Thermopolyspora flexuosa: one gene and its partner. The protein of the gene in region 2 binds, or shares a complex with, the protein of the main gene of each other region. Links are inferred from orthologs where the notes say so. Each region holds a gene or a part of one and is shown on either strand. Other genes may lie near its edges.

Evidence for each region.
Region 1: the proteins of secA (region 2) and secY are in contact, whole or in part, in a crystal structure (PDB 3DIN), measured with the Thermotoga maritima proteins. The link is inferred for Thermopolyspora flexuosa from one-to-one orthologs. Residues at the interface, in WP_004082002.1 of Thermotoga maritima: Glu261, Ala262, Arg263, Lys300, Ala301, Arg302, Thr303, Ile304, Ile305, Leu323, Tyr324, Asp325, Pro326, Val329, Ser330, Tyr333, Ile336, Lys340, Phe345, Val349, Glu363, Phe364, Tyr374, Ser375, Gly376, Gly377, Glu393, Ile395, Thr482, Ser483; in WP_004081795.1 of Thermotoga maritima: Glu108, Gly109, Glu110, Glu111, Ala236, Glu237, Arg238, Arg239, Ile240, Thr241, Ile242, Gln243, Tyr244, Ala245, Arg246, Arg247, Val248, Thr249, Gly250, Arg251, Arg252, Val253, Tyr254, Gly256, Ala257, Ser258, Thr259, Tyr260, Leu261, Pro262.

Annotation. Positions count from the first base shown.
Region 1 is NZ_VFPQ01000001.1:4,432,182-4,443,227, forward strand. Bases 322-3,261 are described here. They hold secY (preprotein translocase subunit SecY), read right to left. Parts: upstream 2,483-3,261; coding sequence 1,160-2,482; downstream 322-1,159. Other genes in these bases: map (type I methionyl aminopeptidase), read right to left, coding at 322-415; FHX40_RS18835 (adenylate kinase), read right to left, coding at 507-1,160; rplO (50S ribosomal protein L15), read right to left, coding at 2,671-3,126; rpmD (50S ribosomal protein L30), read right to left, coding at 3,129-3,261. Outside these bases: more of map, read right to left, coding at 1-321; more of rpmD, read right to left, coding at 3,262-3,311; rpsE (30S ribosomal protein S5), read right to left, coding at 3,313-3,939; rplR (50S ribosomal protein L18), read right to left, coding at 3,982-4,368; rplF (50S ribosomal protein L6), read right to left, coding at 4,371-4,913; rpsH (30S ribosomal protein S8), read right to left, coding at 4,933-5,331; FHX40_RS18875 (type Z 30S ribosomal protein S14), read right to left, coding at 5,488-5,673; rplE (50S ribosomal protein L5), read right to left, coding at 5,690-6,265; rplX (50S ribosomal protein L24), read right to left, coding at 6,265-6,585; rplN (50S ribosomal protein L14), read right to left, coding at 6,586-6,954; rpsQ (30S ribosomal protein S17), read right to left, coding at 7,063-7,344; rpmC (50S ribosomal protein L29), read right to left, coding at 7,341-7,574; rplP (50S ribosomal protein L16), read right to left, coding at 7,574-7,993; rpsC (30S ribosomal protein S3), read right to left, coding at 7,995-8,807; rplV (50S ribosomal protein L22), read right to left, coding at 8,807-9,184; rpsS (30S ribosomal protein S19), read right to left, coding at 9,209-9,487; and 3 more genes. UniProt on the Escherichia coli protein: The central subunit of the protein translocation channel SecYEG. Consists of two halves formed by TMs 1-5 and 6-10.
Region 2 is NZ_VFPQ01000001.1:4,143,501-4,155,000, reverse strand. What follows is about bases 2,710-6,103. They hold secA (preprotein translocase subunit SecA), read left to right. Parts: upstream 2,710-3,107; coding sequence 3,108-5,903; downstream 5,904-6,103. Other genes in these bases: FHX40_RS17615 (Rv3235 family protein), read right to left, coding at 5,988-6,103; FHX40_RS17625 (HGxxPAAW family protein), read right to left, coding at 2,710-2,809. Also shown: hpf (ribosome hibernation-promoting factor, HPF/YfiA family), read left to right, coding at 1-154; FHX40_RS17635 (response regulator), read left to right, coding at 274-978; FHX40_RS17630 (winged helix-turn-helix domain-containing protein), read right to left, coding at 971-2,323; more of FHX40_RS17625, read right to left, coding at 2,447-2,709; more of FHX40_RS17615, read right to left, coding at 6,104-6,470; FHX40_RS17610 (GntR family transcriptional regulator), read right to left, coding at 6,679-7,455; FHX40_RS17605 (SIS domain-containing protein), read left to right, coding at 7,545-8,579; FHX40_RS17600 (HPr family phosphocarrier protein), read left to right, coding at 8,661-8,918; FHX40_RS26165 (putative PEP-binding protein), read left to right, coding at 9,523-10,602; nagZ (beta-N-acetylhexosaminidase), read left to right, coding at 10,638-11,500. UniProt on the Escherichia coli protein: Required for protein export, interacts with the SecYEG preprotein conducting channel.

The DNA of each region.
Region 1 (11,046 bases), 280 kb from region 2 along the record:
ACATCGCCTCCTCGGTCACCCGCATCAGCTCGGTGAGCTCGGGCGCCACCTCGCCCACCGGCACGGTGATCGCGGCGTCGCCGTGCCAGCCGTCGAGGATCGCGCCGCAGTCGATGGAGATGATGTCGCCCTCGCGAAGCGGCCGCCGGTCGGTGGGGATTCCGTGGACGACCTCGTGGTTCACCGAGGCACAGATCGTGGCGGGATATCCCTGGTACCCCTTGAACGAGGGAATCGCGCCCTCGTCGCGGATCGCCTTCTCCGCGATCCGGTCGAGGTCCGCGGGCGTGATCCCCGGCTCCACGCTGCGCCTCAGCAGTTCGAGCGTCCGGCCCACCACCAGTCCGGCGGCCCGCATCTTCTCGAGCTGCTCAGGCGTTTTGATCTGAATACCGTGTCGGTTTCGTTTGAACACGCGTGCACCCCCTGGAGGAGACTAACGGCGAACAGGAAACCCCAATTCCTCCGATTCTCCCCCAGAGTGTGCACAACCGCGTGTCGCCACCTCAGCCGGCGAAGCGCCGCAACACGGCCATCGCCCGCTGGGTGACCTCGTCGACCGGGCCCGTCGCGTCCACACTCACGAGGATCTGCTCGTCGGTGTAGAAGGAGATCAGCGGAGCGGTCTGCTCCTGGTAGACCTCCAGGCGACGGCGGATCGTCTCCTCCCGGTCGTCGTCGCGCTGGAACAGTTCGCCCCCGCACGCGTCGCAGCGGCCCTCGGTCGAGGGCGGGTCGAAGACGATGTGCCACACCTTGCCGCAGGACCGGCAGGTGCGCCTGCCGGAGAGCCGGCGGATGACCTCCTCGTCGTCGACCTTCAGCTCGAGCACGGCGTCGAGCGCCACGCCCCAGTCCGCGAGCATCTTTTTGAGAACCTCGGCCTGGGGGACGTTCCGGGGGAAACCGTCGAGGAGGAAACCTGCTTGGGCGTCATCCTCGGAAAGCCGGTCCCGGACCATGGCGATGGTGACCTCGTCGGGGACGAGGTCCCCTCGGTCCATGTATTCCTTGGCCAGCTTGCCGAGGGGCGTGCCACCGGAAACGTTGGCACGGAAGATGTCACCTGTCGAGATTTTCGGGATCGACAGGTGAGACGCGATGAACTGGGCCTGCGTCCCCTTACCCGCTCCGGGGGGCCCGACCAGGACGACGCGCACTACTTCAGGAAGCCCTCGTAGTTACGCTGCTGCAGCTGGCTCTCGATTTGCTTCACGGTGTCCAGTCCCACGCCAACCATGATCAGAATACTCGTGCCTCCGAACGGGAAGTTGACCAGCGTCGACTGGTCGCCGCCCCCGAGCATCGCGAACGCGATGATCGGGATCAGCGACAGCACCCCCAGGTAGAGCGAGCCAGGCGCCGTGAGGCGCGACAGCACGAACTGGAGGTACTCGGCAGTCGGCCGTCCCGGGCGGATGCCTGGGATGAACCCACCGTACTTCTTCATGTTGTCGGCCACTTCAACGGGGTTGAAGGTAATGCCGACGTAGAAGTACGTGAAGAACACGATGAGCAGGAAGTAGGTCACGATGTAGGCCGGCTCGCTGCCCTGCGCGAAGTTCTGCGCCAGCCACTCGATGATCGGGTGGGGGTCCGGACGGTTGCCGAACAGCGTCACGAACAGCTGCGGCAGGTACAGCAGCGACGAGGCGAAGATGACCGGGATGATGCCGGCCTGGTTCACCTTCAGCGGGATGTACGTGGACGTCCCGCCGTACATCCGCCGCCCGACCATGCGCTTGGCGTACTGCACCGGGATGCGCCGCTGGGCCTGCTCGACGAAGACGACCGCGGCGATGAGCACGACGCCGATCGCCATGATGATCCAGAAGGCCACCGGCTGGGTCCGGTAGATGCCCAGCAGGTACGACGGGAACACGGCGATGACCTGCGTGAAGATCAGGATCGACATGCCGTTGCCGACGCCCCGGTCGGTGATGAGCTCGCCGAGCCACATGATCACGCTGGTGCCGGCGGTCATCGTGATCACCATCGTGACGATGGTGAGCAGATCCTGGTCGACGAGGATCGGAAGGTTACAATTCGGGAACAGTTGCCCGCTACGCGCAAGAGCCACGAAGGCGGTCGACTGGAGGACCGCCAGGCCGATCGTCAGGTACCGCGTGTACTGGGTGATCTTCTGCTGGCCGGCCTGGCCCTCCTTCTTCAGGGCCTCCAGCCGGGGGATCACCACGGTGAGCAACTGCAGGATGATGCTCGCGGTGATGTACGGCATGATGCCGAGCGCGAAGATCGCGAGCTTCAACAGGGCGCCGCCGCTGAAGAGCTGCACCATCCCGTAGATGCTGCCGGCGTCGCCGGCCTGCGCGTCCGCCAGACACTTGGTGACGTTTTCGGTGTGCACACCCGGGCTCGGCACCACCGATCCCAGCCGGAACAGCGCGATGATCCCGAGCGTGAACAGCAGCTTCTTGCGCAGGTCGGGCGTACGGAACGCCCGGGCTATCGCGGAAATCACGGTCCCTCCTGCGCGCCTGTGCGGCGGTATCGGTCAGCGATGGGGCGAGCGCCCATCGACATGTCTTCGGTCGGCGAACGGCGCCGTGCCGGCGCCTGCCGTCCAGCGAACTCTAACGCACCACGAGCGCGGGAGCTCACAACGAGCTCCCGCGCCACGTAGCAGCGTGCGGCCACCCGGGATCGCACCTAACGTTCGGTCACCGAGCCGCCGGCGGCGACGATCTTCTCCTTCGCGCTGGCGGAGAAGGCGTCCGCGGTGACGTTGTACGCCGCGGAGACCTCGCCGGTGCCGAGGATCTTCACGGGCTGGTTCTTCCGGACCGCGCCCTTGGCGACCAGCGCCTCCACCGTGACCTCGCCGCCCTGCGGGAACAGCTCGGCCAGCTTGTCCAGGTTCACCACCTGGTACTGGGTCTTGAACAGCGCGTTGGAGAAGCCCTTCAGCTTCGGCACCCGGCGCTGGAGCGGCATCTGGCCGCCCTCGAAGCCCGGGCGCACGTTCTTGCGGGCCTTCGTACCCTTCGTACCACGACCGGCCGTCTTACCCTTGGACGCCTCGCCGCGGCCCTTGCGGGTCTTGGGGCGGTTGGCGCCGGGGGCCGGCCGCAGGTCGTGGACGCGCAGCGGAGCGTTCTCCGGCATGCCTAGTCGACCTCCTCAACGGTCACCAGGTGCGACACCACGGCGACCATGCCCCGGATCTCGGGCTTGTCCTCCTTGATGACGACCTGACCGATACGACGGAGGCCCAGCGAACGCAGCGACTCGCGCTGGCTCTGGTTGCCCCCGATCTTCGAGCGGACCTGGGTGATCTTCAGTCGCGCCATGTCAGCTCACCGCCCTTGCCGCGGCGGCCTCCGCGAGGCCCTCCGCACGAGCCCTCAGCATCGCCGCCGGAGCGACGTGCTCAAGCGGCAGGCCGCGGCGCGCCGCGATCTCCTCCGGACGCTTGAGCTGCTTCAGCGCCGCCACGGTGGCGTGCACGATGTTGATCGGGTTGTCCGAGCCGAGCGACTTGGAGAGCACGTCGTGGATGCCCGCGCACTCCAGCACCGCACGCACCGGGCCACCCGCGATCACACCGGTACCGGGAGCGGCCGGACGCAGCAGCACGACGCCGGCCGCGTCCTCGCCCTGCACCGTGTGCGGGATCGTGCCCTGGATGCGCGGCACCCGGAAGAAGTGCTTCTTGGCCTCCTCGACGCCCTTGGCGATCGCCGCGGGCACCTCCTTGGCCTTGCCGTAGCCGACGCCGACCATGCCGTTGCCGTCGCCGACCACGACCAGGGCGGTGAAGCTGAAGCGCCGACCACCCTTGACGACCTTGGCCACTCGGTTGATCTTGACTACGCGCTCGATGTACGAGACGCCCTTGTCTGCGGCACCACCGCGGCGATCTTCGCGACGGTCCCGCCGCTCACCACCGCCGGCACCGCGCCGCGGAGCTGCAGCCATCAGTGGTTCCTCTTCTCGTTCTCGGTACGGGTGGGCACCATGTCAGAACTCCAGCCCACCCTCACGGGCACTGTCGGCCAGGGCGGCGATGCGCCCGGCGTAGCGGTAGCCGCCACGGTCGAAGACGACCTTCTGGATGCCGCGGGCCTTGGCCCGCTCGGCGAGCAGGGCGCCGACCTTCCTGGCCTTGTCGGTCTTGGTACCTTCCGCGTCCCGCAGGCTCGGGTCGAGCGTGGAGACGCTGAGCAGGGTGTGGCCGACGGTGTCGTCGATGACCTGCACCCACATGTGGCGCGTGGTCCGGTTGACGACGACCCGCGGCCGCTCGGCAGTACCCATGACCTTCTTGCGGACACGCCGGTGGCGACGCAGACGCGCGACGGTACGCGGGGCGGTGCGCTTCCTGACCTTGCCGTACGTGAAGGCCATGACTACTTACCAGCCTTTCCGACCTTGCGGCGGATGGCCTCGCCCAGGTACCGCACGCCCTTGCCCTTGTACGGGTCGGGCTTGCGGAGCTTACGGATGTTGGCGGCCACCTCACCGACCTTCTGCTTGTCGATGCCGTCCACGTGGAACAGCGTGGGCTTCTCGACGCGGAAGGTGATGCCCTCGGGGGCGTTCACGATCACCGGGTGGCTGTAGCCCAGCGAGAACTCGAGCTGCTGCGGGCCCTTCGCCTGGACGCGGTAGCCGACGCCGTGGATCTCCAGCGTCTTGGTGTAGCCCTCGGTCACCCCGGTCACCATGTTGGCGATCAGGGTGCGGGACAGGCCGTGCAGCGCACGGACCTTCTTCTCGTCACTGGGCCGCGTGACCCGGATCATCCCGTCGTCGTCACGGGTGACCTTGATCGGCTCGGCGACCGTGTGGGTCAGCGTGCCCTTGGGGCCCTTGACCGTGACCTGCTGGCCGTCGATCGTGACGTCCACGCCGCTGGGTACGGGGATGGGCTGCCGTCCGACTCGCGACATGCTGTGCCTCCTCCCCTCGTCACCACACGTAGGCGAGGACTTCCCCGCCCACTCCACGCTTCTTGGCCTGCTTGTCGGTCATCAGGCCGGCGGACGTCGAGATGATCGCGACGCCCAGGCCGCCCAGGACCCGCGGCAGGTTGTCCTTCTTCGCATAGACCCGCAGGCCGGGCTTGGAGACCCGCCGCAGGCCCGAGATGGCCCGCTCACGGCTGGGGCCGTACTTCAGCTCCACCACGAGGTTCCGGCCGACCTTGCCGTCCTCGACGGACCAGCTCTGAATGTAGCCCTCCTGCTGGAGGATCTCGGCGATGTGCGCCTTGATCTTCGAGTACGGCATGGTCACGGTGTCGTGGTATGCCGCATTCGCGTTACGCAGACGCGTCAGCATGTCTGCGATCGGGTCGGTCATCGTCATGGCCGCTGGCCTTCCTCACCGCGGTTTCCCTCTTGCAGGACCTGCGGTGTCCAGGCGGACGTCACCGGGGCCGGCGTGGGGTGGTCGCCTCCCATCGCCTGCTCCGGCCACGTCCTGGGTGTACAACTCCTCGGGACGCCGAGCGTCGGGCTCGGCCTACCAGCTCGACTTGGTGATACCGGGCAGCTCGCCGCGGTGCGCCATCTCGCGGAAGCAGATCCGGCACAGGCCGAACTTGCGGAACACGGCGCGCGGCCGCCCGCAGCGCGTGCACCGGGTGTAGGCACGGACCTTGAACTTGGGCTTCCGCGCCGCCTTGGCGATCAGCGCTTTCTTCGCCATGATCGTCTCTCCTCTTCTACGCTTCCTTGAAGGGGAAGCCGAGGTGCTTCAGCAGCGCCCGGCCCAGCTCGTCGTTCGGCGCCGACGTCACGACCGTGATGTCCATGCCCCGCGGCCGGTCCACGCGGTCCTGGTCGACCTCGTGGAACATCACCTGCTCGGTGAGACCGAAGGTGTAGTTCCCGTGGCCGTCGAACTGGTTCGGCGACAGGCCGCGGAAGTCACGGATCCGGGGCAGCGCGAGCGTCAGCAGCCGGTCGAGGAACTCCCACATGCGGTCGCCGCGCAGCGTGACGTGCGCGCCGATCGGCATGCCCTCACGGAGCTTGAACTGCGCGATCGAGCGGCGCGCCCGGGCGATCGCCGGCTTCTGGCCGGTGATCGCGGCCAGGTCGCGGATCGCGCCCTCGATGAGCTTGGAGTCCCGGGCCGCCTCGCCGATCCCCATGTTGACCTTGACCTTGGTCACCGTGGGGACCTGCATGATGTTGCGGATGCCGAACTCCTCGCGCAGCTTCGGCGCGATCTCGTTACGGTAGCGGTGCTTGAGGCGAGGCCCGTCGTAGGCGACCTCGGTTACGGTGGCGGTCATCAGCTGTCCTCACCCGATTCGTCGGCCTCGCTCTTCGAGGTCTTCTTCGCGGGCTTGTCGTCGTCCTTCTTCGGCGGCTCTTCCTTGAGCTTCTTGACGTTGCTCACGTGGATGGGGGCCTCCATGCGGCGCACGCCGCCCTGGCCGGCGCGGGGACCCTGGTGGGTCACCTTCGAGTGCTTGGTGATCATGTTGACGCCCTCGACCACCACGCGCTGCTCCCGCGGGTAGGCGGCGATGATGCGGCCCTTCGCCCCCTTGTCCTTGCCGGCGATGACCTGGACGTAGTCACCCTTCTTCACGTGCAGCTTCGGCGGCACTCAGATCACCTCCGGGGCGAGCGAGATGATGCGCATGAACTTCTTCTCGCGCAGCTCCCGGCCGACCGGGCCGAAGATACGCGTGCCACGCGGATCGCCGCTGTCCTTGATCAGGACGGCGGCGTTCTCGTCAAAGCGGATGTAGGAGCCGTCGGGGCGGCGGCGCTCCTTGGTGGTGCGCACCACGACAGCCTTGACCACGTCACCCTTCTTGACACCGGCGCCGGGAAGGGCGTCCTTCACCGTCGCGACGATGACGTCGCCGATACCCGCGTAGCGCCGACCCGAGCCGCCGAGCACGCGGATGCACAGAATCTCCTTGGCACCCGTGTTGTCGGCGACCTTGAGTCGCGACTCCTGCTGGATCACGTCAACTCCCGTGTGTCACGCCGGTTCTCATCTCTGAGCCTGGCGGAACCAACTTTGTCTGATCCCCCGTGATAAAGGGGGTGGCGGGGCCTTGCGGCCCCGCACCGGTCACTTGGCCTTCTCGAGAATCTCGACCACGCGCCACCGCTTGGTGGCCGACAGCGGCCGGGTCTCCATCAGGAGCACGCGGTCGCCGACGCTGCAGGCGTTGTTCTCGTCGTGGGCCTTGTACTTCTTGGTACGGCGGATGACCTTGCCGTACAGCGGGTGCTTGACGCGGTCCTCGACGGAGACCACAACGGTCTTGTCCATCTTGTCGCTGACCACGAGGCCCTCACGGGTCTTGCGGTAGTTCCGCGTCTTGCCCGCCTGCTGCGCAGCCTCGCTCACTCGCTCTCCTCCTTCTCGATCTTGATGATCCCGAGCTCGCGCTCGCGCATCACGGTGTAGATTCGAGCGATCTCGCGCCGGACTTGGCGCAGCCTGGCGGTGTTCTCGAGCTGCCCGGTCGCCGACTGGAAGCGGAGGTTGAAGAGCTCCTCCTTGGCCTCCTTCAGCTTCTGGACCAGCTCGTCGTGCTCCAGCGGCCGCAGTTCTTCCGCGGTCAGGCCCTTAGCCATCAGGCTTCACCCACTTCCCGCTTCACAAAGCGGCACTTCATCGGGAGCTTGTGCATGGCGCGACGCAGCGCCTCGCGGGCCACCGGCTCGGCGACGCCCGCGAGCTCGAACATCACGCGCCCCGGCTTGACGTTCGCGACCCACCACTCCGGCGAGCCCTTACCGGAACCCATACGGGTCTCGGCCGGCTTCTTGGTGAGCGGGCGGTCCGGGAAGATGTTGATCCAGACCTTTCCGCCACGGCGGATGTGCCGGGTCATGGCGATACGGGCGGCCTCGATCTGCCGGTTGGTGACGTAGGCCTGCTCGAGCGCCTGGATGCCGTACTCGCCGAAGTGCACCTTGGTGCCGCCCTTGGCCATGCCGCTGCGCTTCGGCCGGTGCTGCTTACGGTGCTTGACCTTGCGCGGGATCAGCATGTCAGCTTGCCTCCCCTTGCTGTGCGGCCTGCGCGGCCTCGGCGGCGGCGGCCTGGGCGGCCGCCTCGGACTTGGCCTGGCGCTCGCCACGGCTCCGGCGCGGACGCTCGCGGCGCGGGCGGTCGCGACGGTCGTCGCGGCGCTGCCCGGCGCGGGCGCCGGCCGCCGCGGCCTCACGCTCGGCCCGGCTCGTCGGGGCGTCGCCCTTGTAGATCCACACCTTCACGCCGATCCGGCCGAAGGTGGTGCGGGCCTCGTAGAAGCCGTAGTCGATGTCGGCGCGCAGCGTGTGCAGCGGCACGCGGCCCTCGCGGTAGAACTCCGAGCGCGACATCTCGGCGCCGCCGAGACGGCCCGAGCACTGCACCCGGATACCCTTCGCGCCGCTCTTCATCGCGGACTGCATCGCCTTCCGCATCGCGCGGCGGAACGAGACGCGGCTCGACAGCTGCTCGGCCACCCCCTGGGCGACGAGCTGCGCGTCGATCTCGGGGTTCTTCACCTCGAGGATGTTGAGCTGGACCTGCTTCTTGGTCAGCTTCTCGAGGTCGCTACGGATACGGTCCGCCTCGGCGCCCCGACGCCCGATGACGATGCCAGGCCGCGCGGTGTGGATGTCCACCTGCACACGGTCGGTGGTGCGCTCGATCTCGACCTTGGAGATCCCGGCCCGCTCCATGCCGCGCTGCAGCATGCGGCGGATGGCGACGTCCTCGGCCACGTAGGCCTTGTACAGCTTGTCGGCGTACCACCGGCTCTTGTGGTCGGTGGTGATACCGAGGCGGAACCCGTGCGGGTTGACTTTCTGCCCCACTAGCGGGTCCTTCCCTTCGGCTTGCCACGGCCCGCGTTGGCCTCGGGCCGGGACTCGACGACAACGGTGATGTGGCTCGTCCGCTTGTTGATCCGGAAGGCGCGGCCCTGCGCGCGGGCGCGGTACCGCTTCAGCGTCGGGCCCTCGTCGACCCACGCGCGGCTGACGACCAGCGTGTCGCGGTCGAGCTTGAAGTTGTGCTCGGCGTTCGCCATCGCGCTCGCCAGCACCTTGTACACGGTCTCGCTGGCCCGCTGGGGAGCGAACCGCAGCACGGCCTGCGCCTCCGAGGCGGGCAGCCCGCGAATCAGGTCCACCACGCGGCGGGCCTTCCGGGGCGTGACGCGGACGAACCGCGCCGTGGCCCTCGCTTCCATCGCAATCTCCTCGCTACCTGGCGGTTACCGTCGGCTGCGCCGTTCTTCCTTGACGTGGCTGCGGAACGTCCGCGTGGGCGCGAACTCTCCGAGCTTGTGGCCGATCATCTGCTCGGTGATGAACACCGGGACGTGCTTGCGGCCGTCGTGCACGGCGATCGTGTGGCCGATCATCTCCGGCACGATCATCGAGCGCCGCGACCACGTCTTGATGACGTTCTTGGTGCCCTTCTCGTTCTGCGCGATCACCTTCTTCATCAGGTGATCGTCCACGAAGGGGCCCTTCTTGAGGCTACGTGGCATCTCGGCTGCTCCTACCGCTTCTTCTTGGCCCGACGACGGATGATCAGCCGGTCACTGGGCTTCTTCGCCTTGCGGGTACGGCCCTCCGGCTTACCCTTCGGGTTCACCGGGTGGCGACCACCGGAGGTCTTGCCCTCACCACCACCGTGCGGGTGGTCGACCGGGTTCATCGCCACGCCACGGACGCTGGGGCGCTTGCCCTTCCAGCGCATACGGCCGGCCTTGCCCCAGTTGATGTTGGACTGCTCGGCGTTGCCGACCTGGCCCACCGTGGCCCGGCAGCGCACGTCGACCATGCGCACCTCGCCGGACGGCATACGCAGCGTGGCGTACATGCCCTCCTTGGCGAGCAGCTGGATCTGCGCGCCGGCCGAACGCCCGAGCTTGGCGCCACCGCCCGGCTTCAGCTCCACCGCGTGCACGAACGTACCGGTGGGGATGTTGCGCAGCGGCAGGCAGTTGCCCGGCTTGATGTCGGCGCCGGGGCCGTTCTCGATCCGGTCGCCCTGCTTGATCCCCGCCGGGGCGAGGATGTAGCGCTTCTCGCCGTCCGCGTAGTGCAGCAGCGCGATACGGGAGGTGCGGTTCGGGTCGTACTCGATGTGCGCGACCTTCGCCGGGATCCCGTCCTTGTCGTTCCTGCGGAAGTCGATGATGCGGTACGCACGCTTGTGGCCGCCGCCCTGGTGGCGCGCGGTCACGCGACCGTGCGCGTTCCGCCCGCCCTTACTGTGCAGGGGGCGGAGCAGCGACTTCTCCGGCCGGCTGCGGGTGATCTCGGCGAAGTCCGAGACGCTCGCCCCACGACGACCGGGCGTCGTCGGCTTGTATTTACGGATGCCCATCTTTTTCGTTCATCCCTGTTCGTGTTCGGTTACGACGCCTCTGGAACCCTGTGGAGGGCTGCACTGCGTCGCGGCGAGGGAGGGCGCCGGGGTCCGGTGGCGGATCGGCGCTCCCCTGCGGGGTCGGTCGCCCGCCCGCCTCAGCCGACCGGGCCGAAGATGTCGATCCGGTCGCCCTCGGCGAGGCTGACGATCGCGCGCTTGGTGTCCGGGCGCTTGCCCTCACCGCGCCGGGTGCGCTTGCGCTTGCCCTTGCGGTTGATGGTGTTCACGCCCGTCACCTTGACGCCGAAGATCTTCTCAACGGCGATCTTGACCTGCGTCTTGTTCGCGTCCGGGTGGACCAGGAACGTGTACTTGTTGTACTCGTCGATCAGGCCGTAGCTCTTCTCGGAGATGACCGGCTTGATGATGATGTCGCGCGGGTCGGCGATCTTCTCCATTACTCGTTGTCCTTCCCGCTCTTGCTCAGCCGGGCCACGACCTTGTCATAGGCCGCCCGGGTGAAGACCACGTCCTCGTTGCACAGCACGTCGTAGGTGTTGAGCTGGCCGGCGTCCAGCAGGTGCACCTCCGGCACGTTGCGCAGGCTCAGCCAGGTGGTGCGGTCGCCCTCGTCCACCACGACCAGCACGGTCTTGGCCTGCGTGATGCGGCGCAGCGCGGCCAGGGCCTCCTTGGTCTTGGGGGTGTCACCGGAGATCAGCTCGGTCA
Region 2 (11,500 bases):
GGCCCAGCCGATGACCGTCGACCAGGCGTTGCTCGAGATGGAGCTGGTCGGACACGACTTCTACCTCTTCCGCGACAAGGAGAACGGCCTGCCCAGCGTCGTGTACCGGCGCCGCGGCTACCACTACGGCGTGCTGCGGCTGATCGAGGAGTAGGCCGGGGGTGGGGGCGCCCGCCCCCACCCGGAGGTGGCCCTTCCGACTGCTCCGACCGGGAGAAAGCCGTGTAATGATGGCGTTCCCTACGGCTTTGTGGCAGCCCTCTAGGAGGAGGCGTGACCCGACCCGACGAGGCGGCCCGCGCGGCCGACGGCGGCGAGCCGATCCGCGTGCTGATCGTTGACGATCACGCGCTGATCCGCCGCAGCCTCGAGCTCGCGCTGACCGCGGAGCCGGACATCGAAGTGGTCGGTGAGGCGAGCGACGGGGAGGAGGCGGTCGAGCTCGCCGGCCGCCTCATGCCCGATGTCGTGCTCATGGACGTGCGCATGCCCCGGCGCACCGGCATCGAGGCGACCCGCGGCATCAAGGAGGCCGTGCCGAGCGCGCGGATCATCATGCTCACGGTGAGCGACGAGGAGGAGGACCTCTTCGACGCCATCAAGGCGGGCGCGACGGGCTACCTGCTCAAGGACGTGCAGATCGACGAGGTGCCCGACGCGGTGCGCAGCGTGTACGAGGGGCAGTCGCTGATCAACCCCTCGATGGCGACCAAGCTCATCCAGGAGTTCGCGGCGATGAGCCGCAAGGAGGCCGAGCGTCCCCCGCAGGTGCCCGCCCCCCGGCTCACCGATCGCGAGATGGAGGTCCTGCGGCTCGTCGCGAAGGGCATGAACAACCGCGAGATCGCCAAGGAGCTGTTCATCTCCGAGAACACGGTGAAGAACCACGTCCGCAACATCCTGGAGAAGCTCCAGCTCCACTCCCGGATGGAGGCGGTGGTCTACGCGGTGCGCGAGCGCCTGCTGGAGATCACCTGACCGGCGCGTCCCGGGACTCCAGGGCCCGGCGCAGCGCGGCGTCGTGCTCCGCGGGGAGCACCCGCTCCACCCGCACGTCGTCGCAGCCGACCCAGGCCGCGGCCGCCCACAGTGCGTCGCGCACGGCCGCCACGTGCGCGGCGCGCACGCCGCCGATCGTGCCGTTGCCGGCGCCGTTCCCGCGGCCGTTGCCGCCGGACTCGAAGCCGACGTACCGCGCGACGAGCGTGCGGCCCTCCCGTGCCGGGTCCACCCGGGCGATCAGCCGGCCCTGGGCGAGCACCGGCATCACGTAGTAGCCGTGCACCCGCTTGTGCCGCGGGACGTACGCCTCAAGCCGGTGGGTGAAGCCGAACACCCGCTCGGTGCGGGCGCGGTCCCACACCAGCGAGTCGAACGGCGACAGCAGCGTGGTGCGGTGCCGCCCGCGCGGCTCGGTCGCGAGCGCGACGGGATCGGCGTACGCGTTCGCCCGCCCGGCGCCGCCGCGCGCCTGCGGCCAGCCCGCGACGCGGACCGGAACCAGGCCGCACGCCCCCTCGGCGAGCAGGCGGTCGAGGATCGCCGCGTGCCGCCCGTCGAGGCGGAGGAAGTCCACCAGGTCGGCCCGGGTGGCCACGCCGAGCGCCCGGCCCGCGATCGCGGCGAGGCGCGCCACGCACTCCTCGTCGTCCGGCTCGGCCCCGAGCAGCTCCGGCGGCACCGCGCGCTCGGCGAGGTCGTACACGCGCCGCCAGCCGACCCGGCGGGTGCACACCACCTCGCCGATGTCGAGCAGGTACTCGAGGGCGATCTTTACGTCCGACCAGTCCCACCACGCGCCGCCGTTCCTCGCCCCGCCGAGGTCGGTGGTGGTGACCGGCCCCTCGTCCCGCACCCGGGCGAGCACCTCGCCGAGGCCGGCCGGCACCTCGTGCCAGCGCTTGCGGCGCTCCCGGTAGGCGCGGCGCCGGAACGCCAGCAGCGGCCAGTGCTCGATCGGCAGCACGCACATCGCGTGGCACCAGTACTCGAAGGCGCGGGCGGGCTCGTGCCAGTAGGCCCGCTCCACCGCCTCGCGCCCGACCGGCCCGAGCCGGGCGTACGCCACGAGCTCGTGGGACCGGGCGAGCACCGAGATCGTGTCGAGCTGCACGGCGGCGAGCCGGCGCAGCATGGCGGGCACGCCGCCGCGCCGCCCGTCCGCGCCGAGCAGCCCCTGCGCCCGCAGGATGATCCGGCGTGCCTCGTCGGCCGACAGCTCGGTCTCCGGACGGCCGGAGGGCGGCGCGGCCGCCGGCTCCGGGGGGACGGGCCCGGGGGAGACGCCCGGGGAGGTGGGGGCGGGATACGCGCTCGTGGCCATGCCGGCGATGCTACCGCGCGCCACCGACAAAATCGCTATGCCGGTTACACGCCGTCCGGCGTACGGCAGGCAAAGGCGGGCGCACGGCCCCCGGGGCCGGCGCCCGAAGCCGAGGGCCGGTGCTCAGGCCTCGTGGCGGTGCTCGGCCGGGTGCTCGATCCGCCGCTCGGCCCGGTGGTGCTCGACGCGGAGCCGGTGGCGCTCGAACGGGGAGTGGTGCTCCTGGGCGGGCACGTCACGCCGGGAGTCGACGATCACGTCGGAGAAGATGTCGACGGCCATCGCGATCACGCCCCCGATGACCATGAGCCCGATCCCGACGCCGATCAGGATCCAGTTGGGGCCGAGGCAGAGCCCGACCCCGCCGACGGTGAAGCCGAGCATGATCACGATGACCGCGAGCCAGGAGCCGGGCCGGCCGGCGTGGCTTCCGCTGGCGACGAACGCGTGGCCCTCGTGCTCGTCGGGGCGTTCGGTCTGGGGCATGGCGCCTCCCTGCGTTCCCGCACGGCGTTGTGGCGGTTTCGGCGGTATAACCGTGTACGGCGACCTTGCGTGCCGTACGCGGAGATTCGCCCAAACAGCGGTGTGACGTACCTACCCGTTGATCGGTGCCGTATTCTCCGGCGGTGCGAGTACGGGAACTTCCCGGCCCTGACGCTCGTCGTTAACGGTGGCTGTGTCCGGTGGTGGAACGCCCTACGATGGGCTACCGGGGTAGTTCGACTGTCCTCACCAACCATCGCCTCCGGGCGTGGTAGACCTGCGAGGAGCTCTAAGAAAAGTGGCCATTCTCGACAAGATTCTCCGGGCCGGCGAAGGCAAGATTCTGCGTAAGCTCAAGCGCATCGCCGAGCAGGTCAACTCCATCGAGGACGACTTCAAGAGCCTCACCGACGCCGAGCTGCGCGCGCTGACCGACGAGTACAAGCAGCGCTACAAGGACGGCGAGTCGCTGGACGACCTGCTCCCCGAGGCGTTCGCGACCGTCCGCGAGGCCGCCCGCCGCGTGCTCGGCCAGCGGCACTTCGACGTCCAGATCATGGGTGGCGCCGCGCTCCACTTCGGCAACATCGCCGAGATGCGCACCGGTGAGGGCAAGACGCTCACCGCCACGCTGCCGGCGTACCTCAACGCGCTCACCGGCAAGGGCGTGCACATCGTCACGGTCAACGACTACCTCGCCAAGCGTGACGCCGAGACCATGGGCCGGGTGCACCGCTTCCTCGGCCTGAAGGTCGGCGTGATCCTCGCCCAGATGCCCCCGGAGGAGCGGCGCAAGGCCTACGAGGCCGACATCACCTACGGCACCAACAACGAGTTCGGCTTCGACTACCTCCGGGACAACATGGCCTGGAGCCTCGACGAGTGCGTGCAGCGTGGCCACTACTTCGCCATCGTCGACGAGGTCGACTCGATCCTCATCGACGAGGCCCGTACCCCGCTGATCATCTCCGGGCCGGGCGAGCAGTCCGCCAAGTGGTACCAGGAGTTCGCCAAGATCGTCCCGCGGCTGCGCCGGGGCGAGGAGGGCAAGAACGGCGAGGAGCCCACCGGCGACTACGTGGTCGACGAGAAGAAGCGCACGGTCGCCATCCTGGAGTCCGGCGTCGCCAAGGTCGAGGACTGGCTCGGCATCGACAACCTCTACAAGCCCGAGCACACCCACCTGGTCGGCTTCCTCAACAACGCGCTGAAGGCCAAGGAGCTCTACAAGCGGGACCGGGACTACATCGTCGCGAACGGCGAGGTCCTCATCGTCGACGAGTTCACCGGCCGCATCCTGCACGGCCGCCGCTACAACGAGGGCATGCACCAGGCGATCGAGGCGAAGGAAGGCGTCAAGATCAAGGACGAGAACCAGACCCTCGCCACGATCACCCTGCAGAACTACTTCCGCCTCTACGAGAAGCTCGCGGGCATGACCGGTACCGCGGCGACCGAGGCGAACGAGTTCCACCAGACCTACAAGCTCGGCGTGGTGCCGATCCCCACGAACAAGCCGATGATCCGTAAGGATCACCCGGACGTGGTCTACAAGACCGAGGACGCCAAGTTCCAGGCGGTCGTCGAGGACATCGTCCAGCGGTACGAGAAGGGACAGCCGGTCCTGGTCGGCACCACCTCGGTGGAGAAGTCCGAGAAGCTGTCGAAGATGCTCAAGCGGCGGGGCATCCCGCACGAGGTGCTCAACGCGAAGAACCACGCGCGGGAGGCCGCGATCGTCGCCGAGGCGGGCCGCAAGCACGCGGTGACCGTCGCCACCAACATGGCCGGTCGCGGTACCGACATCATGCTCGGCGGCAACCCCGAGTTCCGCGCCGCCCGGGAGCTGGAGAAGCGCGGCCTGTCGCCCACCGAGACGCCGGAGGAGTACGAGAAGGCCTGGCCCGAGGCGCTCGAGAAGGCCAAGGAGGAGGTCAAGGCCGAGCACGAGGAGGTCGTCCGGCTCGGCGGCCTGTACGTGCTCGGCACGGAGCGGCACGAGTCCCGCCGGATCGACAACCAGCTGCGCGGCCGGTCCGGCCGGCAGGGCGACCCCGGCGAGTCGCGGTTCTACCTGTCCCTCGAGGACGACCTGATGCGGCTGTTCAACTCCGCGCGGGTCGAGATGATCATGAACCGCCTCAACATCCCGGACGACGTGCCGATCGAGTCCGGCATCGTCACCAAGGCGATCGCGTCCGCCCAGCACCAGGTCGAGCAGCAGCACTTCGAGGCACGGAAGAACGTGCTCAAGTACGACGAGGTGCTGAACCAGCAGCGCAAGGTGATCTACGCCGAGCGCCGCAAGGTGCTCGAGGGCGCCGACCTGCGCGAGCAGGTGCGCGGGTTCATCCGCGACGTGATCAGCGGGTACGTGCGGTCCGCCACCGCCGAGGGCTACGCCGAGGAGTGGGACCTCGACACCCTGTGGAAGGCGTTCAAGCAGCTCTACCCGGTCTCGGTGACCGCCGACGAGCTCATCGAGGAGGCCGGCGGCCGCGAGAGGCTCACCGCGGACGTGATCGAGGAGCGCATCATCGCCGACGCCCTCGCCGCCTACGACGTGCGGGAGGAGGAGCTCGGCGCGGAGACCATGCGCGAGCTGGAGCGCCGGGTCATCCTGCAGGTGCTCGACCGCAAGTGGCGTGAGCACCTGTACGAGATGGACTACCTCCAGGAGGGCATCGCGCTCCGGGCCTACGCGCAGCGGGACCCGCTCGTCGAGTACCAGCGCGAGGGCTACGACATGTTCGTGGCGATGCTCGACGCGATCAAGGAGGACTCGGTCGGCTACCTGTTCAACCTCGAGATCGAGGTCCAGCCGAACCCGATCGTCGAGGAGGCGGGCGAGGAGGACGCCGCGGTCGCCGAGGCGAGCGAGATCATCGCCAGGGCGCTGCGCCGCCCGGAGCGCCCGGCCGAGATGATCTACACGGCGCCGGGCGAGACCGGCGACGTCGAGCAGGTCCGGGTCCGCACCACGCCCGAGGAGCGCGCCGCCTACGGCAACGTCGAGCGCAACGCGCCCTGCCCCTGCGGGTCGGGCAAGAAGTTCAAGCGTTGCCACGGCGACCCCAAGAACACCAAGGCCTGACGCGACAGACGGCCCGAGAGAACGGTGACCGGCCCCGCGCGGGGGCCGGTCACCGTCGTCGTGTGCGGCCTTTTCGGATGCGGCTCAGGCCGTCTCCCACTCGGTGCACAGCCACTGCACGCCGCGCCGCTCCAGCCGGAGCGCGAGCCCGTGGGTGCGCTCGCCGCAGTGCACCGGCAGGCACATCTCGATCACGCCCTCCCGGGGCGTGCTCACGTGCGGGCGCCCCGCCCGCGGCGGGCGGCGGGCGCGGAGCATGCGCCCGGCGCGCACCAGCTCGGCGTAGGCGCGCTCGGTGAACCGGTCCGCGACCGTCGCGGCGGGCCGCATGCCCGCGAGCACCTCGGCCACCGCCTGGCCGAGGGCGCGCAGCCGCCGCGGCCCCGGGTACGGCCCGGCGGGGCGCTCGGCGGCCGGGGCCGGCCGGGGCGCGGCGGGCCGGGGACGGGGCGCGAGGGCGAGCGCCCCGTCGACCACCGGCGCGGCGACCTCGTCGTCGTACGGCGGGTCGATGCGGGGCGTGCGGACCAGGCGGGGCAGGGCGACGGGACGGGGAGGTCGGGTCATCGCAACTCCGTGATCGTCCGGCGGGTGCTGCTTCGGGACGCCCTACAGAGGCCGCGTACGGCCCGGCTGATACGGCCCGGGCGGACTGTCGCCGTACCGTTACCCGCTGGTAACCTCCGCGTGCGCCGCCGGGCGGGACGCCCGCGATCGCGGCGGAGGAACGGCCCCGCCGGGGATACGGGCCGCCGGTGCGCCGCCGGGCGGACCCCTACTCGGCGGCCTGGAGCACGCCGCGGCCCTGGGCGGAGCGGTGGCGGGCGGGGGACACGATCGCGGCGCGCAGCTGGTACCGGTCCGCGCGGTAGGTGGACACCCCGATCTCGGCGCACACGCCCCCGGCGAACGAGCGGTGCTGGAGGATGAGCACGGCCCCGCCGCGGGGCAGCCGCAGCAGGTCGGCGTCGCCCGGGTCGGCGATGCCCGCGTCGATGGTGAGCTCCCCGGCGTCGAAGACGATCCCGTAGACCGACTCGAGCAGCGCGTACAGCGACCGGTCGGTGAGGTCGTGCGCGGCGAGGTCGGGGGCGAGCGCGACGGGGATGTGCACCCGCTCGATGCACAGCGGCTCGCCGTCGGCCGTGCGCAGCCGCTCCAGGTAGTGCACCTCGTCGCCGGGCCGCAGGCCGAGCCGCCGGGCGAGGTGCGGGCTCGCCCGGACCACCCGGCGGTCCAGGTCACGCGCGCCGGGCTCCATGCCCCGGGCCCGCATGTCCTCGGTGAACGACCGCAGCTGCAGCGTCATCTCGATCTTCGGCCGGGCCACGAAGGTGCCCTTGCCCGGCACCCGGTGCAGCCGTCCCTCGGAGACCAGGTGGTCGACCGCCTGCCGTACCGTCATCCGGGACAGCCCGTAGCACGCGGACAGCTCCCGCTCGGAGGGGATCGCGGAGCCGATCGGCAGCTCGTTGCGCTCGATCAGGTCGAGGAGGATCTCCCGGAGCTGGAAGTACTTCGGGACCGGGCTGCCGGGATCGATCTGCGCCATGCCTCCCCCTTTCCGTGGCTCCCTGTATGGTACGTACTGGTCTAGGCCGGACTGGACCGGCACCGGCCGACGCGACGATGGGGGCCACGATGACGAGCATGATGCGGCGCGAGATCGCCGAGCAGCCGGAGGCCTTGCGCGCCACGCTGCGCGCCCTGCTGCCGCGGCGGGACGAGGTACGGGCGCTGGGCGGCTCCGCCCGGCAGGTGCTGTTCATCGCGCGGGGGACCTCGGACAACGCGGCCGTGTACGGGCGCTACCTGCTGGAGGCGTACGCCGGACGGCCGGCCGCGCTCGCCGCGCCCTCGGTGGCGACCGTGTACCGGCGGCGCATGGACCTCGACGGCGTGCTCGCGGTCGCGCTGTCGCAGTCCGGCCGTACCGAGGAGATCGTCGAGACCCTCGCCTGGGCGAAGGACTGCGGCGCCCGCACCGTGGCGATCACCAACGGCGGGCCGGAGAGCCCGCTGGCGCAGGCGGCCGACCTCGCGCTGTGCACCGAGGCGGGCGAGGAGAAGGCGGTGCCCGCGACCAAGACCTACACCACCCAGCTCGCCGCGCTCGCCGTGCTCGCCCTCGCGCTCGGCGCCGAGGTCGACGCCGCCGACCTGGAGCGGGCGCCGGACGCGGTGGCCGCGCTGCTCGACGACCCCGGCGACCTCGACGCGGTGGTCGACGGGCTCGCCGGCGTGGCCGGGGCGGTGGTGTCCGGCCGCGGCATGGCGTTCTCCACCGCGCTGGAGCTCGCGCTCAAGCTCAAGGAGGCCTGCTACCTGCACGCCATGGGCCTGTCGTACGCGGACCTGCTGCACGGGCCGATCGCCGTGGTGGACTCGGGCACCCCGGCGATCCTCGTGGCGGCCGGGTCCGGCCCCACCCTGCCGGGCACGGTGGCGCTCGCCGAGCGGGTCCGCTCGGCCGGGGCGGCCGCGTACGGCGTGGGCGGGGACGAGGCCCTCGCCGCGGCGTGCACCGCCCGGCTCAACGGCCCGGACCTGCCCGAGTGGGTGGCGCCGATCGGGCTGATCGTGCCCGGCCAGCTCGTCACCGAGGCGCTCGCCCGCCGGCTCGGCATCGACCCGGACTCACCCCGGGGGCTGCGGAAGGTCACCCAGACCGATTAGCCACACTCCGGCCCGGAAAGCCCCGAGGACCCGGCGGAAGATGCGAGGATGGGTCCGGCGGACCGGGGAAGGATGGGGACGATGCCGGAACGGAAGGTCACGGTCGAGTCGGTGATCGGGTTGCACGCGCGCCCGGCGGCGACCTTCGCGCAGACCGCGGCCGCGGCGCCGTTCGAGGTGACCGTCGCCAAGCAGGGCGGTGAGCCGGTGAACGCCAAGAGCATCCTGTCCATCCTCGCCCTCGACGTGCGCCGGGGAGACACCATCGTCATCCGCGCCGAGGGGGAGGGCGCCGAGGAGCTCCTCGACCGCCTCGCCGCGATCGCCGCCGCCTCGTAGCAGCGATGCGGCTGACGGGGAACGGGGTGAGCCCCGGCGTCGGCTACGGGCCGGTACGCCGGCTGGTACGGCGCGCCCCGATCCCGCCCCCGGACGCGCGGCACGGCGGCGACGCGGACGCCGAGTTCGCGCGGGCCGAGGCCGTGCTCGAGCGGGTCGGGGCCGAGCTGCAGGCGCTCGGCCGCGCCGCGGGCGGCGTCGCCCAGGACATCCTCGCCGCCCAGGCGATGATGGCCCGCGACCCGAGCCTGCGCGCGGCGGTCCGGGAACTGATCGACGGGGGCGCCGCGGCGGCCCGCGCGATCTACGACTCGTTCGCCGTGTTCCACGACGCCCTGGTTCGCGCCGGCGGCCGCCTCGCCGAGCGCGCCGGGGACATCGACGACGTGCGCGACCGCGCCCTCGTGCTGCTCGACGCCGGCGCCACCCCGGGCCCCGGCGTGCTCTCGCCGCTCGCCACCGGCGACGCCACGCCGTACGTGCTCGTCGCCCGGGACCTCGCCCCCTCGGACATGGCCGTGCTGACGCCCGGGTCGGTGGCCGCGCTGCTGCTGGAGGAGGGCGGGCCCACCAGCCACACGGTGATCCTCGCCCGGGCGATGGGGTGCCCGCGGTGGTCGGCTGCGCGGGCGCGATGCGGGTGCCGGAGGGCACCGTGGTGCTCGTCGACGGCGACACCGGGCAGGTGCGGGTGGCCCCGACCCCCGCGGAGCTGGCCCGGACCGCCCGCCGGGCGACGTACGGCCCGGCCACGCACCGGCCGGGGCGGACCGCGGACGGGCGGCCGGTCGCGCTGCTGGCGAACATCGGGTCGCTGCGCGACCTGCCCGCGGCCGTGGGGTGCGGCGCCGAGGGGGTGGGCCTGCTGCGCACCGAGTTCCTCTACCTCGGCCGCCGGGCCCGGCCCCGGGTGTCCGAGCAGCGCGAGGCCTACCGGGCGGTGCTCGACGCGTTCCCCGAGGGCCAGGTCGTGGTGCGCACCCTCGACGCCGGGGCGGACAAGCCGCTCGCGTTCCTGCCGCCCGCCGGGCACGAGCCGAACCCGGCGCTCGGCATGCGCGGCGTGCGCGCCTACACCGCGCACCCGGAGATCCTCACCGAGCAGCTCACCGCGATCGCCGAGGCCGCCGCGGGCACCACGGCACGGCTCGGGGTGATGGCCCCGATGGTCACCACGGTCGAGGAGGCGGAGCGGTTCGTGCGCGCCTGCCACGACGCGGGCCTGCCCACCGCCGGGGTGATGATCGAGGTACCCGCGGCGGCGCTGCGCGCCCGCGACCTCGCCGAGGTGGCCGACTTCTTCTCGATCGGCACCAACGACCTGGTGCAGTTCACCTTCGCCGCCGACCGGGAGGTCGGCTCGCTCCACTCGATCGAGGACCCGTGGCACCCGGCGCTGCTCGACCTCGTCGCGCTCGTCGCCGAGGCCGCGGCCCGGGCGGGCCGGCAGTGCTGCGTGTGCGGCGAGGCCGCGGCCGACCCCGCGCTCGCCTGCGTGTTCGTCGGCCTCGGCGTCACCGCGCTGTCGATGGCGCCCGCCGCGCTCGGCGCGGTGCGCCGCGCGCTCGCCGGGCACACCCTCGACCGGTGCCGGGCGGCCGCGGCGGCGGCCCGCGCCGCCACCACGGCGAAGGCGGCCCGCACGGCGGCCCGGGCGTTGCTGCCCGCGCTCGGCGATGCGTGACCCGGATCGATCCACCCGTCGCTAGCGTTGGGGGCATGTTGCGAGGCACCAGGTTCGCGGTACTTCTCACCACGGTGTCCCTGCTCGGCGGGCCGCTGGCCGGCGGCTGCGGCGGCTCGGCCGCGCCCGGCTCGGCGGCGTCCGGTACGGCGGCGCCGGGCACGGCGAGCCCGCGCGCGGCGGAGACCGGCCCGTCGGCCGCGCCGACGCCGAGCCCGGCGAGCCCCGCCGCGACCCCCGCCGCCTCCCCCGAGCCGTCGCGCGCCGACCGGCTCGCCCGGATGACCGTGGAGGAGAAGGTCGGGCAGCTGTTCATGCCCGTGCTGTACGGCTCGCGCGCCGACACCCCGCACCAGGAGAACGTGGCGCGGTTCGGCGTGCGCACCCCCGCCGAGGCGATCCGCAGGTACCACCTCGGCGGCGTGATCCTCTTCCCGTGGGCGGGCAACGTGTCCAGCGTGAGCCAGGTGGTCGCGCTCACCAACGGCCTGCAGCGCGCCGCGGGCGACATCCCGCTGCTCATCGGCGTCGACCAGGAGAACGGCCGGGTGTCCCGGCTCGACCCGCTCGTCACCAAGCTGCCCGAGGCCAAGGTGATCGGCGCCACCGGCAACACCCGGTGGGCGCGCGAGGCCGCCCGGGTCACCGGCACCGAGCTGCGCGCGCTCGGCATCAACCTCGACTTCGCCCCGGTGGCGGACGTGAACGTCAACCCGAGGAACCCGGTGATCGGGCCCCGGGCGTACGGGTCGGACCCGAAGAAGGTGGCGCGGATGGTCGGCGCCGCGATCGACGGCTTCCACGCCGCGGGCGTGGCCGCGACCGCCAAGCACTTCCCCGGGCACGGCGACACCACCGTGGACAGCCACACCGGGCTGCCGGTGATCCACCACACCAA